4 regions of the Mesorhizobium sp. M0074 genome follow, and region 2 is predicted to be linked to each of the others. Evidence: predicted binding sites of a transcription regulator. Region 2 holds the regulator's gene; each other region holds the start of a gene.
The links. The regulator PhoB, encoded in region 2, activates phosphate uptake and scavenging genes when phosphate is short. The targets are predictions, from matches to a motif close to TGTCATNNANCTGTCAT.
Positions count from the first base shown of each region.

Region 1: the regulator PhoB is predicted to act here: its motif matches at 1,917-1,933, upstream of ppk2 (polyphosphate kinase 2).
Region 3: the regulator PhoB is predicted to act here: its motif matches at 2,432-2,448, upstream of phnC (phosphonate ABC transporter ATP-binding protein).
Region 4: the regulator PhoB is predicted to act here: its motif matches at 2,872-2,888, upstream of NKJ73_RS11825 (alkaline phosphatase D family protein).

Region 1 covers NZ_JAMYUM010000021.1:84,778-89,278, reverse strand. Annotated here, with positions in the region: gene NKJ73_RS25390 (GntR family transcriptional regulator) at 1-38, shown strand, start outside; gene NKJ73_RS25385 (DUF982 domain-containing protein) at 135-392, shown strand; gene NKJ73_RS25380 (hypothetical protein) at 444-602, opposite strand; gene NKJ73_RS25375 (aldo/keto reductase) at 716-1,759, opposite strand; gene ppk2 (polyphosphate kinase 2) at 2,040-2,960, shown strand; gene NKJ73_RS25365 (dihydrofolate reductase family protein) at 3,010-3,657, opposite strand; gene hemB (porphobilinogen synthase) at 4,058-4,501, opposite strand, start outside.
Region 2 covers NZ_JAMYUM010000028.1:14,684-19,184, forward strand. Annotated here, with positions in the region: gene xylF (D-xylose ABC transporter substrate-binding protein) at 1-962, opposite strand, end outside; gene NKJ73_RS29110 (ROK family protein) at 1,249-2,493, shown strand; gene phoB (phosphate regulon transcriptional regulator PhoB) at 2,503-3,192, opposite strand; gene phoU (phosphate signaling complex protein PhoU) at 3,209-3,916, opposite strand; gene pstB (phosphate ABC transporter ATP-binding protein PstB) at 3,949-4,501, opposite strand, start outside.
Region 3 covers NZ_JAMYUM010000001.1:575,793-580,293, forward strand. Annotated here, with positions in the region: gene phnK (phosphonate C-P lyase system protein PhnK) at 1-746, shown strand, start outside; gene phnL (phosphonate C-P lyase system protein PhnL) at 973-1,680, shown strand; gene NKJ73_RS02855 (DapH/DapD/GlmU-related protein) at 1,677-2,294, shown strand; gene phnC (phosphonate ABC transporter ATP-binding protein) at 2,530-3,378, shown strand; gene phnD (phosphonate ABC transporter substrate-binding protein) at 3,469-4,377, shown strand.
Region 4 covers NZ_JAMYUM010000007.1:89,805-94,305, reverse strand. Annotated here, with positions in the region: gene typA (translational GTPase TypA) at 1-698, opposite strand, end outside; gene NKJ73_RS11830 (hypothetical protein) at 897-1,178, shown strand; gene NKJ73_RS11825 (alkaline phosphatase D family protein) at 1,225-2,799, opposite strand; gene NKJ73_RS11820 (MFS transporter) at 3,080-4,363, opposite strand; gene NKJ73_RS11815 (TetR/AcrR family transcriptional regulator) at 4,446-4,501, shown strand, end outside.

The DNA of each region.
Region 1 (4,501 bases), on a different contig from region 2:
GCGGCCTGCGCGCCCGGGGATTTGCCGTCGTCGCTTGAGTGAGGATCGGCTGCCATTGATCACGAAAAGAGCAGATGAGCGAAGAATGCTACTTTCGGTCTCGCTTCGCAAATGCCGATGGCGTAAGAGCAGCGATGGAAAACAACCGATTTGACACACCCGTGACCGTCAAGGGCGCGGCGGGAAGCAATCAGCTCTTGCGTACGGCCCGCGAGGCTTCCGACTACCTCCTCAACAATTGGCCCGGCAAGCGCAGCCCCAAGCACCGCGAAGCGTTGCAAGCCTGTCATGATGCGCTGGCCGGCGACAAGCCGGCCATGAACGCAAGACGGGCCTTTATTGCCGCCGCGCGTGAAGTGAACGTCTTCGTCAGCGACAAGGCGCCCGCCTGAGGCATAGCGGGATTTGACCGAGGCCCGGACCGCCTGACAGGCCGGGCGTCATCACTCGGTCGTTTCGGTTTTGGTTTGGGACTCGCTCTCGCCCTCGGGCTTCGATCGCTCCTTGGCTGCGACCTTGGCAGCCTGCTTTTCCGCCTTCTTGGCAGCCTTCTGCCGGTCGCGTTCCTTGCGTTCCTGACCGTAGTTCGGTGCTCGTGCCATATCGTTTCCTTTCATTGTGCTTGGCCTTTGCCTAGGAGCATTGGACCGCAAACACAACACCGCAAGGCACGATCGGGCTCCATATCTCGGCGCAGTCCGGAGAGCCCGGCTTTTCAGGCGCCGTCGCGGTCGAGGACGAGATCGGCCGGCCCGAACCGGTCCTTTGCCGTGAATTGCTGGTGCCAGTAGGGATAGAGCACGGGCGGCCTGCTGACCACGTCGAGCCGTGTGCGCTCCTCATCGGCAAGCACAAGGCTTGCAGCGGCGATATTGTCTTTGAAATGCGCTTCGGTTCGTCCGCCGATCACCAGCGAACTGACAGCGGGCCGGCCGAGTAGCCAGGCAAGCGCCACTTGCGCTGCCGACACACCGTGGTTCTTGCCGATATCGATCAGCACGTCGACGATCCGCCACAGCCGGTCCTCGTCGCGGATCGGCGGTTCCGACCAGCCGCTGAGCTGGCGGGCGGTCGGCTGGTCACGGTGGTATTTGCCGGACAGCAACCCGCCGGCAAGCGGGCTCCAGACCAGCACGCCGAGCCCTTGGTCGACCGAGATCGGCAACAATTCGTACTCGGCCTCGCGCGCTTCCAGCGTGTAATGGATCTGCTGGGTGACGAAGCGTGGCTGGTGATGACGGTCGCTGATCCCCAGCCCCTTCATAACTTGCCAGCCGGAATAATTGGAGCAGCCGACATAACGGACCTTACCCTGCGCGACCAGCGTGTCGAGCGCGGCGATGGTTTCCTCAAGCGGTGTCAGGCCATCCCACTCGTGCAGGAAATAGATGTCGATGACATCGGTCCTGAGGCGCTTCAGGCTCCTCTCGCATTCGCGGATCAGATGGTAGCGCGACAGGCCTTCATCATTGGGGCCTTTGCCGATCCGCATGCGCGCCTTGGAGGCGATCAACACGTCGCCCTTGCGCTTGCCGCCGAGCGCCTCGCCGATGATCTCTTCCGACACCCCGTTCGAATAGACGTTGGCGGTGTCGATGACATTGACGCCGGCATCGATGCAAAGGTCGATCATCCGACGCGCCTCGTCGAGGTCGGTCTTGCCAACCGCCGAAAACGCGCCGCCGCCGCCGAATGTCATGGTGCCCATGGTCAGGGTCGAAACCTTCAGCCCGGAACGGCCGAGAGTGCGGTATTCCATGTCGTATCCTCACGATTTATCGGGAAAGGGCGTTGCAAACGACAGCCCCTCAGTGAACCGGGCATTTGTAGGATAATTCGTTCCGCTTGTCGCCCGCCCCGCAGGGCAAGCTCGATCACATCTTGCGGATTGAACGCACAGCCAGCGCAGTAGTGGCTGCAATAAAACCGTCATTGCCGACCTATACTAACATCGGTCCAGCGCTTCGATTTCCGGCCGCCGGGCCGGGCGGCAGAGCGCCTGACAGCGGCCGACAAGGCCTGTAAGCGGAGCAGCGCAAATGACCGAGATAAAACAGAATTCCCCGGCCAGGGACTGGCTGGAAGCGGAACTCGCCGACACGCTCGACGAAGATTATGAGCTGGAAATCTCGGAGCCGGCGCTGTCGATGGAGATCGCCAAGATCTACAAGAATGCGCATCCGCCATCGATCGACCGCCTGCAGTATTTTCGCAATCTCATCACGCTGCAATCCGAATTGATCAAGCTACAATCCTGGGTCGCCTATCACAAGAAGAAGCTCGTCGTGGTCTTCGAGGGCCGCGACTCGGCGGGCAAGGGTGGTGTTATCAAGCGCATCACCCAGAGGCTTAATCCGCGCATCTGCCGCGTCGCAGCACTTCCGGCGCCGACCGAGCGCGAGAAGTCGCAATGGTATTTCCAGCGCTACGTTCCGCATCTGCCGGCCGGCGGCGAGATCGTGCTGTTCGACCGCTCCTGGTACAACCGCTCCGGCGTCGAGCGGGTAATGGGCTTTGCCCAGCCGGATCAGGTCGAGGAGTTCTTCCGCGACGTTCCGGAATTCGAACGCATGCTGGTCCGCTCAGGCATTACGCTTGTCAAATACTGGTTTTCGATCACCGACGAGGAGCAGCAGATGCGCTTTTTGATGCGCATCCATGACCCGATGAAGCAATGGAAACTGTCGCCGATGGATCTCCAGTCGCGCGTGCGCTGGGAGCAGTACACCAAGGCCAAGGAAGAAACGTTCGCCCGCACCAATATTCCGGAAGCCCCGTGGTTCATCGTCGAGGGCAACGACAAGAAGCGGGCACGGCTGAACTGCATCGACCATCTGCTCAAGCAGATGCCCTATGAGGAGGTGCCGCACGAAGAGATCACACTGCCGGAGCGCGTCTTCAATCCCGAATACGAGCGCCAGGTACTGCCGCGCGAACTGTATGTGCCGGAGAAGTACTGACTAAAGCGGCGAGGAAGGCGGCGCCTCCATGGCGGCGCCCTGCAACAAGCTAGGTGCGCTCGATGATGACATGCGTGGCCTTCGGCGTCGCGACCTGCTCGCTGCAGCGATAGCCGAGCTTGGGCATGTCGATGCCGGCAAAAAGGCTCTCGCCGGCGCCTAGCAGGACCGGTGAGATCGCCAGATGCATTTCGTCGATGAGCTTTTCCTTGAGATATTGCCGGATCGTAGAAACGCCACCGCCCAGCCGTACATCCTTGCCGTCAACCACTGCTTTCGCCTTCTCCAGCGCTGAGTGGATGCCGTCGGTCACGAAATAGAAGGTCGTGCCGCCCTCCATGACAATGGGATCACGTGGATGGTGCGTGAGCACGAAGACCGGCACATGGTAGGGCGGGTTGTCACCCCACCAGCCTTTCCAGCTGTCATCCGGCCATTCGCCGCGGATCGGCCCAAACATGTTGCGGCCCAGGATCCACGCGCCGATATTTTTGAAGCTGCGCGCGGCGAACGCCTCGTCAGTGTCCGTGGTCCCGCCATCCTTGCCGAGGACCATCTTGCGGAAGGTGCGGGTGCCGAACATCCATTCGTGCAGGGCTTCCCCGCCAACACCCAGCGGGTTCTTCAGGTCTTGGTCGGGACCGGCGCCGAAGCCGTCGATCGACAAGGTGAAAGCGCTGACGCGAAGTTTGGACATGAGAGCCTCCTCGATAACCAATTGTGAGATGCAAGCAGTTATCGGGGTAGCTTAACTGATTGCATTTTGCAAGCGGTATTTTGAATCGCCGGCGGGGCAATCGCTTCCAAATCATGTTGGAATAACTAATCTCAATGTCGGCGCCGCCCGTCATCCGCCTGCCGGCAGCTTCTCCCTGTATAGTGACGGGGAGAAGGGGCTGGCCGCAACGTCGATATTTTTGCAACGCTGGAGATTGGTGAAATCTTTTACGAACGCGTCTTTCTCCCTGCCACTTTACGGCGAGAAATGCCCGGCAGGGCAACGAGGGGCAGCGTAAACTTGAAGCGATGTCCTGCGGCGTTCCATGTCGCGCTTTGGACGAACGAACACTACTCGATGTAGACGCTACAAAGGCGCATCACCCCTTGAGCATCGCCGCCACTTCGGGCGCAAAGTAGGTGAGAATCCCGTCGCAGCCGGCGCGCTTGAAGGCGAGCAGCGATTCCAGCATCGCCTTTTCGCCATCGATCCAGCCATTGGCGGCGGCGGCCTTGATCATCGAATATTCGCCCGAGACCTGATAGGCGAAGGTCGGCATCTGCAACTCGTCCTTGAGCCGCCGGATGATGTCGAGATAGGGCAGGCCGGGCTTGACCATCAGCATGTCGGCGCCCTCGGCGAGATCCTGCTCGGCCTCGCGCACCGCTTCGTCGGAATTGGCGTGGTCGATGTAATAGGTCTTCTTGTCGCCCTTGAGCAGGCCGGCGGTGCCGACCGCCTCACGATAGGGGCCGTAAAAGGCGGATGCGAACTTGGTCGCATAGGACATGATCGCCACATCCTGAAATCCATTGGCGTCGAG
Region 2 (4,501 bases):
ACGTTGAGGTTGTCCTTGGTGATGGCGACCGGGGTCAGGAACAGCGACTTGACGGTATTGCCGCCGGGCGTGGTGAAATCCTTCACGCCGGCAATGTCGGTCATCTGCTTGCCGTCGGCCAGTTGCGAGGCGATCTCGGCGGCATTCTTGCCGAGCTCGCGCGCATCCTTCCACACCGACACGGTCTGTGTGCCGAGCGCGATGCGGTTCAGCGCGGCGTGGTCGCCGTCCTGGCCCGAAACCGGAACCGATCCGGCCAGCCCTTGCGCCGTCAGCGCGGCGACGACGCCGCCGGCAGTGCCGTCATTAGCGGCGACCACGGCATCGACCTTGTTGTCGTTGGCGGTCAGGAACTGTTCCATGTTCTTCTGAGCGTTGGCCGGCAGCCAGCCGTCCGTATAGGCCTCGCCGACATTCTTGATCTTGCCGCCGTCAATGGCCTCCTTCAGCACCTCCATCGAACCGGCAAACAGGAAATCGGCATTCGGATCGGAACCCGAACCCTTGATGAAGACGTAGTTGCCTTCCGGCTTCACCTTGAAGACTTCGCGGGCCTGCATGCGGCCGACTTCCTTGTTGTCGAAGGTCAGATAGAACACGTCCTTGTTCTCGATCAGCCGGTCATAGCCGACGACCGGGATGCCTTCGTCCAGTGCCTTCTGCACGGCCGGCCCGATGGCCGAGGCGTCCTGCGCCAGGATGATCAGTGCGCTGGCGCCCTGCGAGATCAGGCTCTCGACGTCGGTGAGCTGCTTGCCGGGGTTGGACTGTGCGTCGGCGGAAATATACTTGTCGCCTGCGGCCTCAATGGCCGCCTTCATTGCGGCCTCGTCGGTCTTCCAGCGCTCTTCCTGGAAGTTCGACCAGGAAACGCCGATGACCTTGTCTTTAGCCTGCGCCACCGACGCCAGCGCCAGCGTCATGGCGACACCCGCCAGAATGGCGGTCGTGAATTTCTTCATCATATCCTCCCTGCGCCGCGTACGGCGTGACCAATTGGCTCAAAGACCAGCTTAGAAGCTCTAATTTTTTCGAGCCTCGAAAAAATACTGGCCCGATCTCCGGCTGCTGTCAACATCGATTCTGATGGATTTTGATGACTCTGCGAGTTTTTTCGAGCGTCGGAATAAACGATGACAGCGCCACCTGCATCTGACACTATTTGCCTGCGTCCGACACTATTTGTCGGACATTACCGACGGCTTCCGGTTCATGAGCGGCCGCGGCAACCGGGAGGAAAGCAAAACAATGTCGGTCGGAATCCGCCATGACGATTTGCGCCGGCGCAACCGGGCGATGGTGATCTCGGCGGTGCGCCGGGCCGGCCAGCCATCGCGTACTGAGATCGCAGCTACTACCGGCCTCAGTCATTCGACCATATCGGCGATCTCTTCCGACCTGATACGGGAAGGCATCCTCGCCGAGAGCAAGGCAAGTGAGCCCGTTTCGTTGAAACGCGGTCGTCCGCAGGTCGGCCTCGCCCTCAACCCGGAAGCGGCGGCGGTGCTGACCGTGGTGTTGTCGCTGAATTTCCTGTCGGCCGCCATTATCGACTATACGGGACAGGTGGTCGCCGAGGAACAGCGCCGGCTGGACACGCTGACCATGCCGCGCGACGAGCTGATCCGTGAATGCATGGCCATCGTCCGGCGCCGGCTGCAGGATCCAGACCTTGACGTCCGCAGTGTCGCCCGCATCGCCCTGGCGATTCAGGGCATTACCGACTCCCCTGCACGCGCCATGCTGTGGTCGCCGATCACGCCGCAGACCGACATCGCCTTTGCCGACATGCTGGAGGACGAATTCGGCATCCCGGCAACGGTGGAGAACGACTGCAACATGATGGCGGTGGCTTTGCGCTGGCGCAATCCGGATCGCTATCGCGACGACTTCATCGCCATCCTGCTTTCGCATGGCATCGGCATGGGGCTGGTGCTGAAGGGCGAACTGTTCACCGGGACGCATTCCTCGGGTGGCGAATTTGGCCACATGATCCATCGTCCGGGCGGCGCGCTCTGCCGTTGCGGGCGGCGCGGCTGCATCGAGGCCTATGCCGGCAACTACGCCATCTGGCGCAACGCCAGGCAGATGAGCGAAGAAAGCGAACCGATCGCCGACGTCAGCGACGCCGACATGCGAGCACTGGCGGCCCGGGCGCGCGAGAAAGATGGGCCGGAACGCGAGGCCTACCGCAAGGCCGGCGAAGCGCTGGGTTTCGGTCTCGGCTCGCTGTTCGCGCTGATCGATCCGGCACCGGTCGCGATGGTCGGCGCCAGTGCCGCCGCCTTCGATCTGATCGAGCCGGCCTTGCGGAAGGCAATCGCCCAGACCGCCGGCGGCCAGCATTCGGACTCGATCTCCTTCGATACAGAGCCGAACGAATTGCCGCTGATCCGCGAAGGCTGCGCGATGCGGGCGCTAAGCTTCGTCGACCAGGAGATTTTCGCGCCGGGCGCGCAAATGAGGCCCAGCGTCAGAAAGAACGTAGCCTGACCAGGCGGGTCAATCTTCCCTGATCGCATAGCCGGCACCGCGGATGGTGCGGATGACATCCGGCATCCGGCCGTTGTTGACGGCTTTGCGCAGCCGCCCGACATGCACGTCGACGGTGCGTTCGTCGATGTAGATTGTCTCGCCCCAGACATTATCGAGTAACTGGCTGCGCGAGAAGACACGGCCCGGATGCCGCATCATGAACTCGAGCAGCCGGAATTCGGTCGGCCCGAGCCTGATTTCGCTCTTCTTGCGATAGACCCTGTGCGATTCGCGATCGAGCACGATGTCGCCGACCTTCAGCACGCTGGACAGCACTTCCGGCTTGGCGCGCCGCAGCAGCGCCTTGACCCTGGCCATGAATTCCGGTGTCGAAAACGGTTTGACCAGATAGTCGTCGGCGCCGGTCGAAAGCCCGCGCACCCGGTCGCTCTCCTCGCCGCGCGCGGTCAGCATGATGATCGGCAGCCGCTCGGTTTCGGGGCGCGCCCGCAACCGACGACAGAGCTCGATGCCGGAAACCGCTGGTATCATCCAGTCGAGCACCAAAAGGTCGGGCACATTCTCCTGCAAACGGATCTCGGCTTCGTCGCCGCGTGTCACCACCTCGACCTGGTAGCCTTCGGATTCGAGATTGTAGCGGAGCAGCACACCCAATGGCTCCTCGTCCTCCACCACCATTATGCGTGGTGCGATCATCGGCTGGGCACCCCCATCATGTCACCGGTGCGGACATTGTCGTTTCGTCCTGCTTCGGACGATTGACCGGCAATTGCTCGCCGGTCAGCACATAATACGCATTTTCGGCGATGTTGGTGACATGGTCGCCGATCCGCTCCAGATTCTTGGCGCAGAACAGCAGGTGCGTGCAAGCGGTGATGTTGCGCGGATCTTCCATCATGTAGGTCAACAGCTCGCGGAACACGGACGTGTATTTGACGTCGATGCGCTCGTCGGCGGCACGCAGCTTGGCCAACGCGGCCGCATCGCCTGCAGCATATTCCTCGATGACACCCTGCACCTGGATGAGAACCAGCTGCGCCATCGCGTCGATGGAATGCGACAGGTCCCGCGGCGTGGCGCTGAGGCCGACCGCACTCACGCGCTTGGCGATATTCTTGGCAAGGTCGCCGATGCGTTCGAGGTCGCCCGCCATGCGGATCGCTCCGACCACATGGCGAAGATCGTGGGCCATCGGCTGGCGTTTGGCGATCAGGGTGATGGCGCGGTCGTCCAGTTCGCGTTGACGCGCATCCATGATGGCGTCGTCGGAAACGACGCGTTGCGCCAGCACGTTGTCGGAATTCAACAGGGCCTTGGTCGCCCCGCCGACCATCGAACCGGCGAGGTCGGCCATGTCGCGGATCAGCTTGCTGATCTGCTCGAGATCCTCGTCGAAAGAAGCGACTGTGTGTTCGCCCATGGTCCTGTCCTCATATGCATGATCGGAACGGCTCAGCCGAAGCGGCCAGTGATGTAGTCCTGCGTGCGCTTCTCGCGGGGCGACGTGAAGATCTTCTCGGTCCGGTCGAACTCGACCAGTTCACCCAGATACATGAAGGCGGTCTGGCGCGACACGCGCGCCGCCTGCTGCATGTTGTGGGTGACGATGACGATCGTATAGTCGGCTTGCAATTCGTCGATCAGTTCCTCGATCTTGGCAGTCGACAGCGGGTCGAGGGCCGAAGCCGGTTCGTCGAGCAGAATGACTTCCGGCTTCACGGCCACGGTGCGGGCGATACAGAGCCGCTGCTGCTGGCCGCCGGACAGGCTCAAGCCGCTGGCGTTGAGCTTGTCCTTGACCTCGCTCCACAGCGCGGCGCGCTTCAACGCCTGTTCGACGCGGCCGTCCATCTCGGACTTGCCGAGGTTCTCGTAGAGCCTGACGCCGAAGGCGATGTTCTCGTAGATCGACATCGGGAACGGCGTCGGCTTCTGGAACACCATGCCGATCTTGGTCCTGAGGAGGTTGAGATCCTGCGACCGGTCGAGAATGTTCTTGCCGTCG
Region 3 (4,501 bases), on a different contig from region 2:
CGCTGTCCAAATTCTACGGCTCGCGCGTCGGCTGCGAGAACGTCACTTTTGACCTCTGGCCGGGCGAAGTGCTGGCGGTGGTCGGCGAATCCGGTTCCGGCAAGACGACTTTGCTCAACTGCCTGTCAACTCGACTGCTGCCCAGCTCCGGCACCGCCAGCTACCGGATGCGCGACGGCCAGTTTCGCGAACTCTACCGCATGAGCGAGGCCGAGCGCCGCTTCCTGATGCGCACCGATTGGGGTTTTGTCCATCAGAACCCGGCCGACGGGCTGCGCATGACGGTGTCGGCCGGCGCCAATGTCGGCGAGCGGCTGATGGCGGTCGGCGACCGTCACTATGGCAGGATCCGCGCAACGGCGGTCGACTGGTTGTCTCGTGTCGAGATCGACGAAGACCGCATCGACGACGAGCCGCGCGCCTTTTCCGGAGGCATGCGCCAGCGCCTGCAGATCGCCCGCAACCTCGTCACCGGGCCGCGGCTGGTGTTCATGGACGAGCCAACCGGCGGCCTCGACGTCTCGGTGCAGGCGCGCCTGCTCGATCTGTTGCGCGGCCTGGTCACCGATCTCGGCCTGGCCGCCATCGTCGTCACCCACGATCTCGCCGTGGCGCGGCTGTTGTCGCAGCGCATGATGGTGATGAAGGACGGCCGCGTCGTCGAAAGCGGCCTCACCGACCGCGTCCTCGACGATCCGCGCGCGCCTTATACCCAGTTGCTTGTCTCCTCGATTCTGCAGGTGTGACGATGATTGCTCCGGCGTACCTCCCTCTGGCCTTCCGGCCATCTCCCCCTCAAGGGGGGAGATCAGCAGCTTTTATGTCCCGCCCGTTCTGCGACACAGGAGAATGGCGAAACCGAATGCGACAGCCAATCTCCCCCCCTGAGGGGGAGATGGCAAGTTTTGGCAAAGAGGGCAGGCCAGAGGGGGGTGTTGGCCCGCAGACGAATGACGATTGGAGAACCCTCTGATGGCAACCCCGCTCGTCGTCTCCGATGTCGCCAAGAGCTTCACCATGCATCTGCGCGATGGCATCAAACTGCCTGTCGTCGCCGGCGTGTCGTTTTCGATCAGGAGCGGCGAATGTGCAGTGCTCGGCGGCCCGTCCGGCGCCGGCAAGAGCTCGATCCTGAAGATGCTCTACGGCAACTATGCGGTCGACGAAGGCCAGATCATCGTCCAGCACGAGGACGGGCTCATCGATCTCGCGACGGCCAGCCCTCGCACCGTGCTTGCCGTGCGCCGGCTCACGATCGGCTATGTCAGCCAGTTCCTGCGCACCGTACCGCGCGTCTCCGCCCTCGATGTCGTCGCCGAACCGCTGGTCGAGCGCGGCGAGGAGCGCGAGGTCGCGCACGGCAAGGCACGCGCCTTGCTGGCGCAGCTCAACCTGCCGGAGAAGCTCTGGGCGCTGCCGCCGGCGACGTTCTCCGGCGGTGAACAGCAGCGCGTCAACATCGCGCGCGGCTTCATCACCGAGCATCCGATCCTGCTGCTCGACGAGCCGACCGCTTCGCTCGATGCCAGGAACCGCGACGTGGTGATTGCGCTGGTCGCGGCCAAGAAGGCGGCCGGCGTTGCCCTGCTTGGTATCTTCCACGACCACGACGTGCGCGAGGCGGTGGCCGACCGCGTCATCGACGTGACAGCTTTTGCCGCCGGGAAAATTGCCGCATGACAAGAAAGCTGTCGGAAACGCCGCTGGTCCACGAGACGGCGCAAGTCGAGAACTCGACGCTCGGCCGCTGGACCGAGATCGCCGAGCGCTGCCGGGTGTCGGAAAGCACGCTCGGCGACTATTCCTACATGATGCAGGACTGTGGCGTCTGGTGCGTGACGATCGGCAAATTCGCCAACATCGCCGCCAGCGTGCGCATCAACGCCACCAACCATCCGACCTGGCGGCCGACGCTGCACCATTTCACCTATCGCGCCTCGGATTATTGGGACGACGCCGAGCACGAGAGCGAATTCTTCGCCAAGCGCCGCGCCAAACGCGTCACCATCGGCCACGACACCTGGCTCGGCCACGGCTCGACCATCCTGCCCGGCGTCACCGTCGGCCATGGCGCGGCGGTCGGTGCCGGCGCGGTGGTGTCGAAGGACGTCGCGCCCTACACCGTCGTCGCCGGCGTACCGGCCAAGCCGATCCGCGAACGCTTCGACCGCCGCACCGCGGAGCGCTACCAGGCGCTCGCCTGGTGGGACTGGGACCATGCAAGGCTGCGCGCCGCGCTCGACGATTTTCGGGAATTGTCGGCGGAGGCGTTTCTGGAGAAATATGGCGGCTGAGGGTCGTGAAATGGTGAATGGTGAATGTGAATGGGGGCAGCGGACAGGTTTCGAGGCTCAGGGAAGCCGTTCTTATCACCATTCACCATTCGAGCTTCTCGCGCCGAGTTGATCCCGCCCCGCTCCAGGCTGTGGGCAGTAACAAAACTGACATCGTTCCGACACCGCAGGTTCATGCGGCTGCGCTAGCCAGGGTAAACAGACCTTCAATTGCGATTGGACTGGAGCCTGCACCATGTCAGCTACGCTCGAAATCCGCGGCGTCACCCGCCGGTTCGGCAAGAACACCGCCGTCAGCAATGTTCACATCGCGATTCCGCAAGGCCAGATGGTCGGCATCATTGGCCGCTCCGGCGCCGGCAAATCGACGTTGCTGCGCATGATTAACCGCCTCATCGATCCCAGCCAGGGATCCATCCTGTTCAACGGCGTCGAGGTCTCCGGGTTGCGCGGCTCGCCGCTCCGGCGATGGCAGCGCGACTGCGCCATGATCTTCCAGCAGTTCAATCTCGTGCCGCGCCTCGATGTGCTGACCAATGTGCTGCTCGGCCGGCTCAACCACCGCTCGACGCTGTCCAACCTATTTGGCATGTTCTCCCGCGGTGAATGCGCCGAGGCGGTTGCAGCCCTCGAGCGCCTCGACATCGCCCGCACCGCCCTGCAGCCGGCCGGCACCCTTTCCGGCGGCCAGCAGCAGCGCGTTGCGATTGCGCGCGCCATGATGCAGCAGCCGAAGGTGTTGCTGGCGGATGAGCCGATTGCCTCGCTCGATCCGCTCAACGCCAAGGTGGTGATGGATTCGCTGCAGGACATCAATTTGCGCGAGGGCATCACCGTCATCACAAATCTGCATACGCTGGATACGGCCCGCACCTACTGCAACCGCATCATCGGCATGGCCGCCGGCAAGGTCGTCTTCGACGGCCCGCCCGAAGCCCTCAACCGCGAGGCCGTGCGCATGGTCTACGGCGCCGACAGCAATGGCGGCGAAATCTCCGAGGCCATCACCTCCACCAGTGTCGCCATCAAACAGAAAATCGCTGCATCCGCCGGACCGCTCGAGCCCGCATTCCCGGGATATTGAGAACGGCCTGATCGCCCGCCCGCGTCAAAGGCACCTGTCAAAAAATTCGAACGCTACCGGCGCGAGGCCGGGACCAACAGGAGAGAGATAATGTTCAGGAAGATGGTTTTTGGCGCCGTTTCATTGCTCGCCATCGCGGCAAGCGCCGCTCACGCCCAGGATATCAAGGAATTCCGCATCGGCATCCTTGGCGGTGAAAACGAAGCGGACCGGCTGCGCAACTTTCAGTGCCTCGCCGATCACCTGAAGTCCGAATTCGGCTTCGAGAAGGTCTCGCTGTTCCCGGCCGCCGACTATGACGGCGTTATCCAGGGCCTGCTCGGCGGCACGCTCGATTTCGCAGAGCTTGGCGCGTCGGGCTATGCCAGCGTCTACCTCAAGGATCCGAACGCCGTGACCCCGATCCTCACCACCCAGCAGACCGACGGCGCGACCGGCTATTATTCGATCGGCCTTGCGCTGAAGTCGTCCGGCATCACCGACATCAAGTCGGCCAAGGGCAAGAAACTCGGCTATGCCGACCCGGATTCGACCTCCGGCTACCTGATCCCGCTGACCCAGATCCCGAAGGACACTGGCGCTTCGAACGAAACCTTCTTCGCCTCGACCCAGTTCAATGGCGGCCACGAGAACAACCTTCTCGCGGTTCGCGACGGCAAGGTCGATGTTGCGGTTGACGATTCCTCGGGCATCGGCGACTTCAAGAACGGCTACACCTCCGGCACCTTCCACAAGGAAGTCGCCAAGGGCGCCGTGGACCCCAACGATTTCGTCGAAGTCTGGCGCTCCGGCTCGATCCCGAACGGCCCGCTGGTCGTGCGCACCGCACTCGGCGGCGATATGAGCGCCAAGCTCGCCAACTTCTTCACCAGCCTGCCGGCCAAGGACAAGCCTTGCTTCGAGGCCATCGAAGGCGGCGATTTCACCGGCTACGTTCCGGTGAAGCCGGACTTCTACAGCGTCATCGTCGAAGCCCGCAAAGCCGCGATCGGCGGCTGACGACAATTGCGGAAAGGGCGGCGTCCATTAGAGCGACGTGCGTCCACTTGGACGCACAAAGTACGCTCTAACACTTAGATGCCGCATCGTGCTTTCCGAAAGTCAACTTTCGGGCCGATGCGGT
Region 4 (4,501 bases), on a different contig from region 2:
TGGTTGGATTTCAGCGTGCCGGATTCGATACGGCCGGTGATGATGCGGCCGAGGAACGGATTGGCTTCCAGGATGGTGCCGATCATGCGGAACGGGCCGGGATGAACGGTCGGCGCCGGCACGTGCTTGATGACGAGGTCGAACAGCGGCGCCAGAGCCTGGTCCTTCGGACCTTCGGGGTTTTCCGAGACCCAGCCGTCGCGGCCTGAACCATAAAGGATAGGGAAGTCGAGCTGCTCGTCGGTGGCGTCAAGTGCTGCAAAAAGATCGAACACCTCGTTGACCACTTCGACGTGACGGGCATCGGGCCGGTCGATCTTGTTGATGACGACGATCGGCTTCAGTCCAACCTTGAGCGCCTTGCCGACGACGAATTTGGTCTGCGGCATCGGCCCCTCGGCGGCGTCGACCAGCACGATGGCCGAATCCACCATCGACAGAATGCGCTCGACCTCGCCGCCGAAGTCGGCGTGGCCGGGCGTGTCGACGATGTTGATGCGGGTGTCCTTCCAGTCGACCGAGGTCGCCTTGGCCAGGATGGTGATGCCGCGTTCCTTTTCGAGGTCGTTCGAATCCATGGCGCGCTCGGCGACGCGCTGGTTGTCGCGGAACGAGCCGGACTGTTTCAGAAGCTGGTCGACAAGGGTGGTTTTTCCATGGTCGACGTGCGCGATGATCGCGATATTGCGGATTTTCATGTTTCGGTCTCGGGAGCGTTGCAGGCAGCAGGCCAAAAGGCGCTGCCTCTTTCGGTTGGGCGGCTCATACAGGGTTTTTCGCAATTGCGAAAGAGGAGGCGAGCCACCAAATAAAGTCACCAAATCTTAAATGTCTTGGTGTGAAGTGGAATTATTAACCAAGGCGGAACCTTTCATGGTCCGGACAGTTCGAATTTCATGATCGAGATAGGCATCAAACTCCGGCCGATTTTGGCATGTACCGCGCTCGCCGTCCTCCTCGCGGCCGGCGCGGCGCAGTCGGCGGCGTCGTTCAAGGAGACGCGGTCTGCTTTGCCGTCCGACAAGCCGTCGGCGGAGCAGCTTTTTGCCGATGCTCCCGATGGCGTCGATCCGGTGGTGACCGGGCCGGTCAGCGCCGCCTTCAAGCAGCGGCAGCAAAATGCCGGATGCGACAGCGCCGTCTGGCCCAACATTCCCGTCGTCTGCTATCCCGATTGATATACGTCCTACCCTCGGGCTGGCCCGAGGGTAGTGGCGCCGTCGCTCACGCCGACCGCACCGGATCGAGCGTGACCTTGTAGAGCTCGCTGTCGTCGCGATCCATCAGCCGCACCGTCAACTGCTCGGTGGCGCCATCGATTTCGACGAGCCCGAAGAACTGCAGGCCGGCCGAAGGCGCCAGGTTTTGACCCTGTTCGGCAGTTGGTGCCTTTATGAACTTCAGCTCCGGGCCGAATGTCATATCGAAACCATTAGGCCCGAACGTGCCGGAATGGATCGGACCCGAAACGAATTCCCAAAACGGATTGAAGTCCTGGAACTGTGCCTTGTCCGGATTGTAGTAATGCGCGGCTGTGTAATGCACGTCTGCGGTGAGCCAGACAGTGTTGCTGATACCCGCATTCTTTATATAGCGAAGAAGGTCGGCAATTTCCAGCTCACGCCCTTTGGCCGGGCCATTGTCGCCATTGCTGACCGCCTCGGCCCCTACCTTCTTGGTGCCGTCGTTCCAGACGACGAGGCCGAGCGGCATGTCGGCGGCGATGATTTTCCAGGTTGCGTTGGAATTCGCCAGTTCACGCTTCAACCACTTGATCTGCTGTTCACCGAGGATGCGCGATTGCGGCGTCATCGTCTCCTGCATATCCGGACCGTTGGGGCCGCGGTAGGAACGCATGTCGAGGAAGAACACGTCGAGCAGCGGACCATAGGCGATCTTGCGGTAGACGCGGCCGGGCTCCGACGGCTCGTAACGGATCGTCGTCATTTCGTGGAAGGCGCGCGCCGCACGTGCCGCCAGCACATGGATGGATTTTTCAGTGTAGCGATCGTCGGCGCTCAGGTCCTTCGAGTCCGACCAGTTGTTCAGCACCTCGTGGTCATCCCACTGATAGAAGGTCGGACAGATGGCGCTGAGCGCCAGCACATGCCTGTCCATCATGTTGTATTTCCACTGCGCCCGGTATTCGTCCAGCGTCTCGGCAACCTTGCGCTTCTCATCGATCAGCACTTTGTTTTTCCACTTGCCGCCGTTGGGCAGGTCGACCTCGTCCTTCATCGCACCATCGGCATAGATCGTATCGCCCGAATGCAGGAAGAAGTCGGGCGTGTGCTTGGCAATGGTGGCGTAGGTCTTCATGCCGGTCTCGTCGATGCCCCAGCCTTGGCCGGCGGTGTCGCCCGACCAGGCAAAGCGAATGTCGCGTTTCGAGGCAGGTGCCGTGCGGAAGCGGCCGACGACCGGCTCGGAAACTGCGTTGATGTCGGCAAGATCGGCCGCGACCAGGCGGTAGAAGATGTCCTGGTCGGAGGCGAGATCGGTAAGCAGCCGCTTCACCGTATAATCGCTGGCCGGCGAGCTATCGAGCGACGCCAGGCGGACGGCATTGGTGAAGCTTTCGGTCGGCGACACCTCGAACATGACGCGCGACGGCCGGTTGGTGCGTGTCCAGACCATGCCGCTGGTGGCGTCGACGTCGCCGGACTGGATGCCATGGGTGAAAGCCGGGCGCTGATTGGCGCGCGAGTAATAGGGAAGGGCGAGGCCCGAGGCGCCGACCAGGCCAACGGCGCTGGCCGACGTGACGAAAGCGCGCCGCGTCATCGAAATCTGGTTCATGGCTGTCTCCTGGATGGCATTGAACGTCGCCGCCAAGCTCCAGCTTCAATGTTTCAGGCACATTTCGAAACGATGAAGGTTTGATAACAGTGAACAGGCAGGCGAATCTCCCTCCTTGAGGGGGAGATGTCGCCGAAGGCGACAGAAGGGGGTCGTCTCGCGCGGAGCGCCGGCCTCCTGCATCGGCGATAAGGGGCCGAGCCCAGTCGGACCGACCCCCTCTGGCCGCTTCGCGGCCATCTCCCCCTCAAGGGGGGAGATTAGCACGGCCGATTGCGCCCTACGCCGCCTGCGGTTCCGGATCAAAGGCCGGGCGGCTGGTGTTGATCAGCAGCGAGATGCAGGCGGCGGCTATTGCCGTCATACCGGCGATCAGGAAGGCAAGCTCGTAATTGCCTTGCAGCTCGCGCATGGTGCCGCCGAAGAAGGCCGCTGTCGCGGCGCCAACCTGATGGCCTGCGACGATCCAGCCGAAGACGATCGGCCCGCTGCGGTCGCCGAACGCCTCGTTGGAAAGCCTGAGCGTCGGCGGCACCGTGGCGATCCAGTCCAGTCCGTAAAACACGGCGAAGATGATCAGGCTGGTCGCCGAGAAGCCGGAATAGGGCAAATAGATCAGCGACAGGCCGCGAATACCGTAATAGACGCCGAGCAGCTTGCGCGGGTCGAAACGGTCGGTGAGCCAGCCCGACAGCGTCGTGCCGATAAGATCGAAGATGCCCATCATCGAGAGCAGGCCTGCAGCCTGCACTTCGCCAATGCCCATATCGCCGCAAAAGGCGATCAGGTGAGTGCCGACCAACCCGTTGGTGGTGAAGCCGCAGACGAAGAAAGTGGCGAACAGATACCAGAACACGCGCGTGCCGGCAGCGCGGCGCAGCGTGCTCAGCGTGTGCGAAAGGAAATTGCCTTGCGAGGCTGGCGGCACCGGCGGCACGTCGTCGGCATCGGCGCCATAGCGGACCATGCCGATCGACGCCGGGCGCTCCGGCACCAGCATATAGACCAGCGGCACCAGGCAGGCGGTGGCCACGGCAATGGCGATGGCGACCGGCTTCCAGCCGCCCGACTGGGCGAGCGAGGCGAGCAGCGGCAGGAAGACCAGCAGCCCGGTGGCACTGGACGCCGACATCAGTCCCATCACCAAGCCGCGATTGGTCTTGAACCAGCGGTTGACGATGGTCGCGCCGAGCACGGTGGCGACGGCGCCCGAGCTGACGCCGGAAAACACGCCCCAGGTGAGGAGCAGATGCCACGGTTTGGTCATCAACAGGCTGAGCGCGGTCGATCCCGACATCAACAGCAGCGCGGCAAGCAAGGTGCGGCGCAGCCCGATCCGCTCCATCAGCGCCGCGGCAAACGGCCCGGTCAGGCCATAGAGGAAGATGCCGGTGGCCGCCGCCAGCGACACCACGTCGCGCCGCCAGCCGAAACTGTTCTCCAGCGGCAGCATCATGACTGCCGGCGCCGAACGCAGGCCCGCTGCGATCAGCAGGCAGAGGAAGATGATGGCGACCACGACGAAAGCGTAGCGCTGGCCAAACGGGCGGGATTGAGCTATCATGTTACTGACCGGTACGTTGCGGGAGCGCGAAACATACGTACCGACCGGTAACATTGTCAACCAGCTAACCGGCAGACCAGGCATGAAAAGCATTGAACCAACGATCAAGGCGAATGACGCACCCCCGCCTCGCGCCGC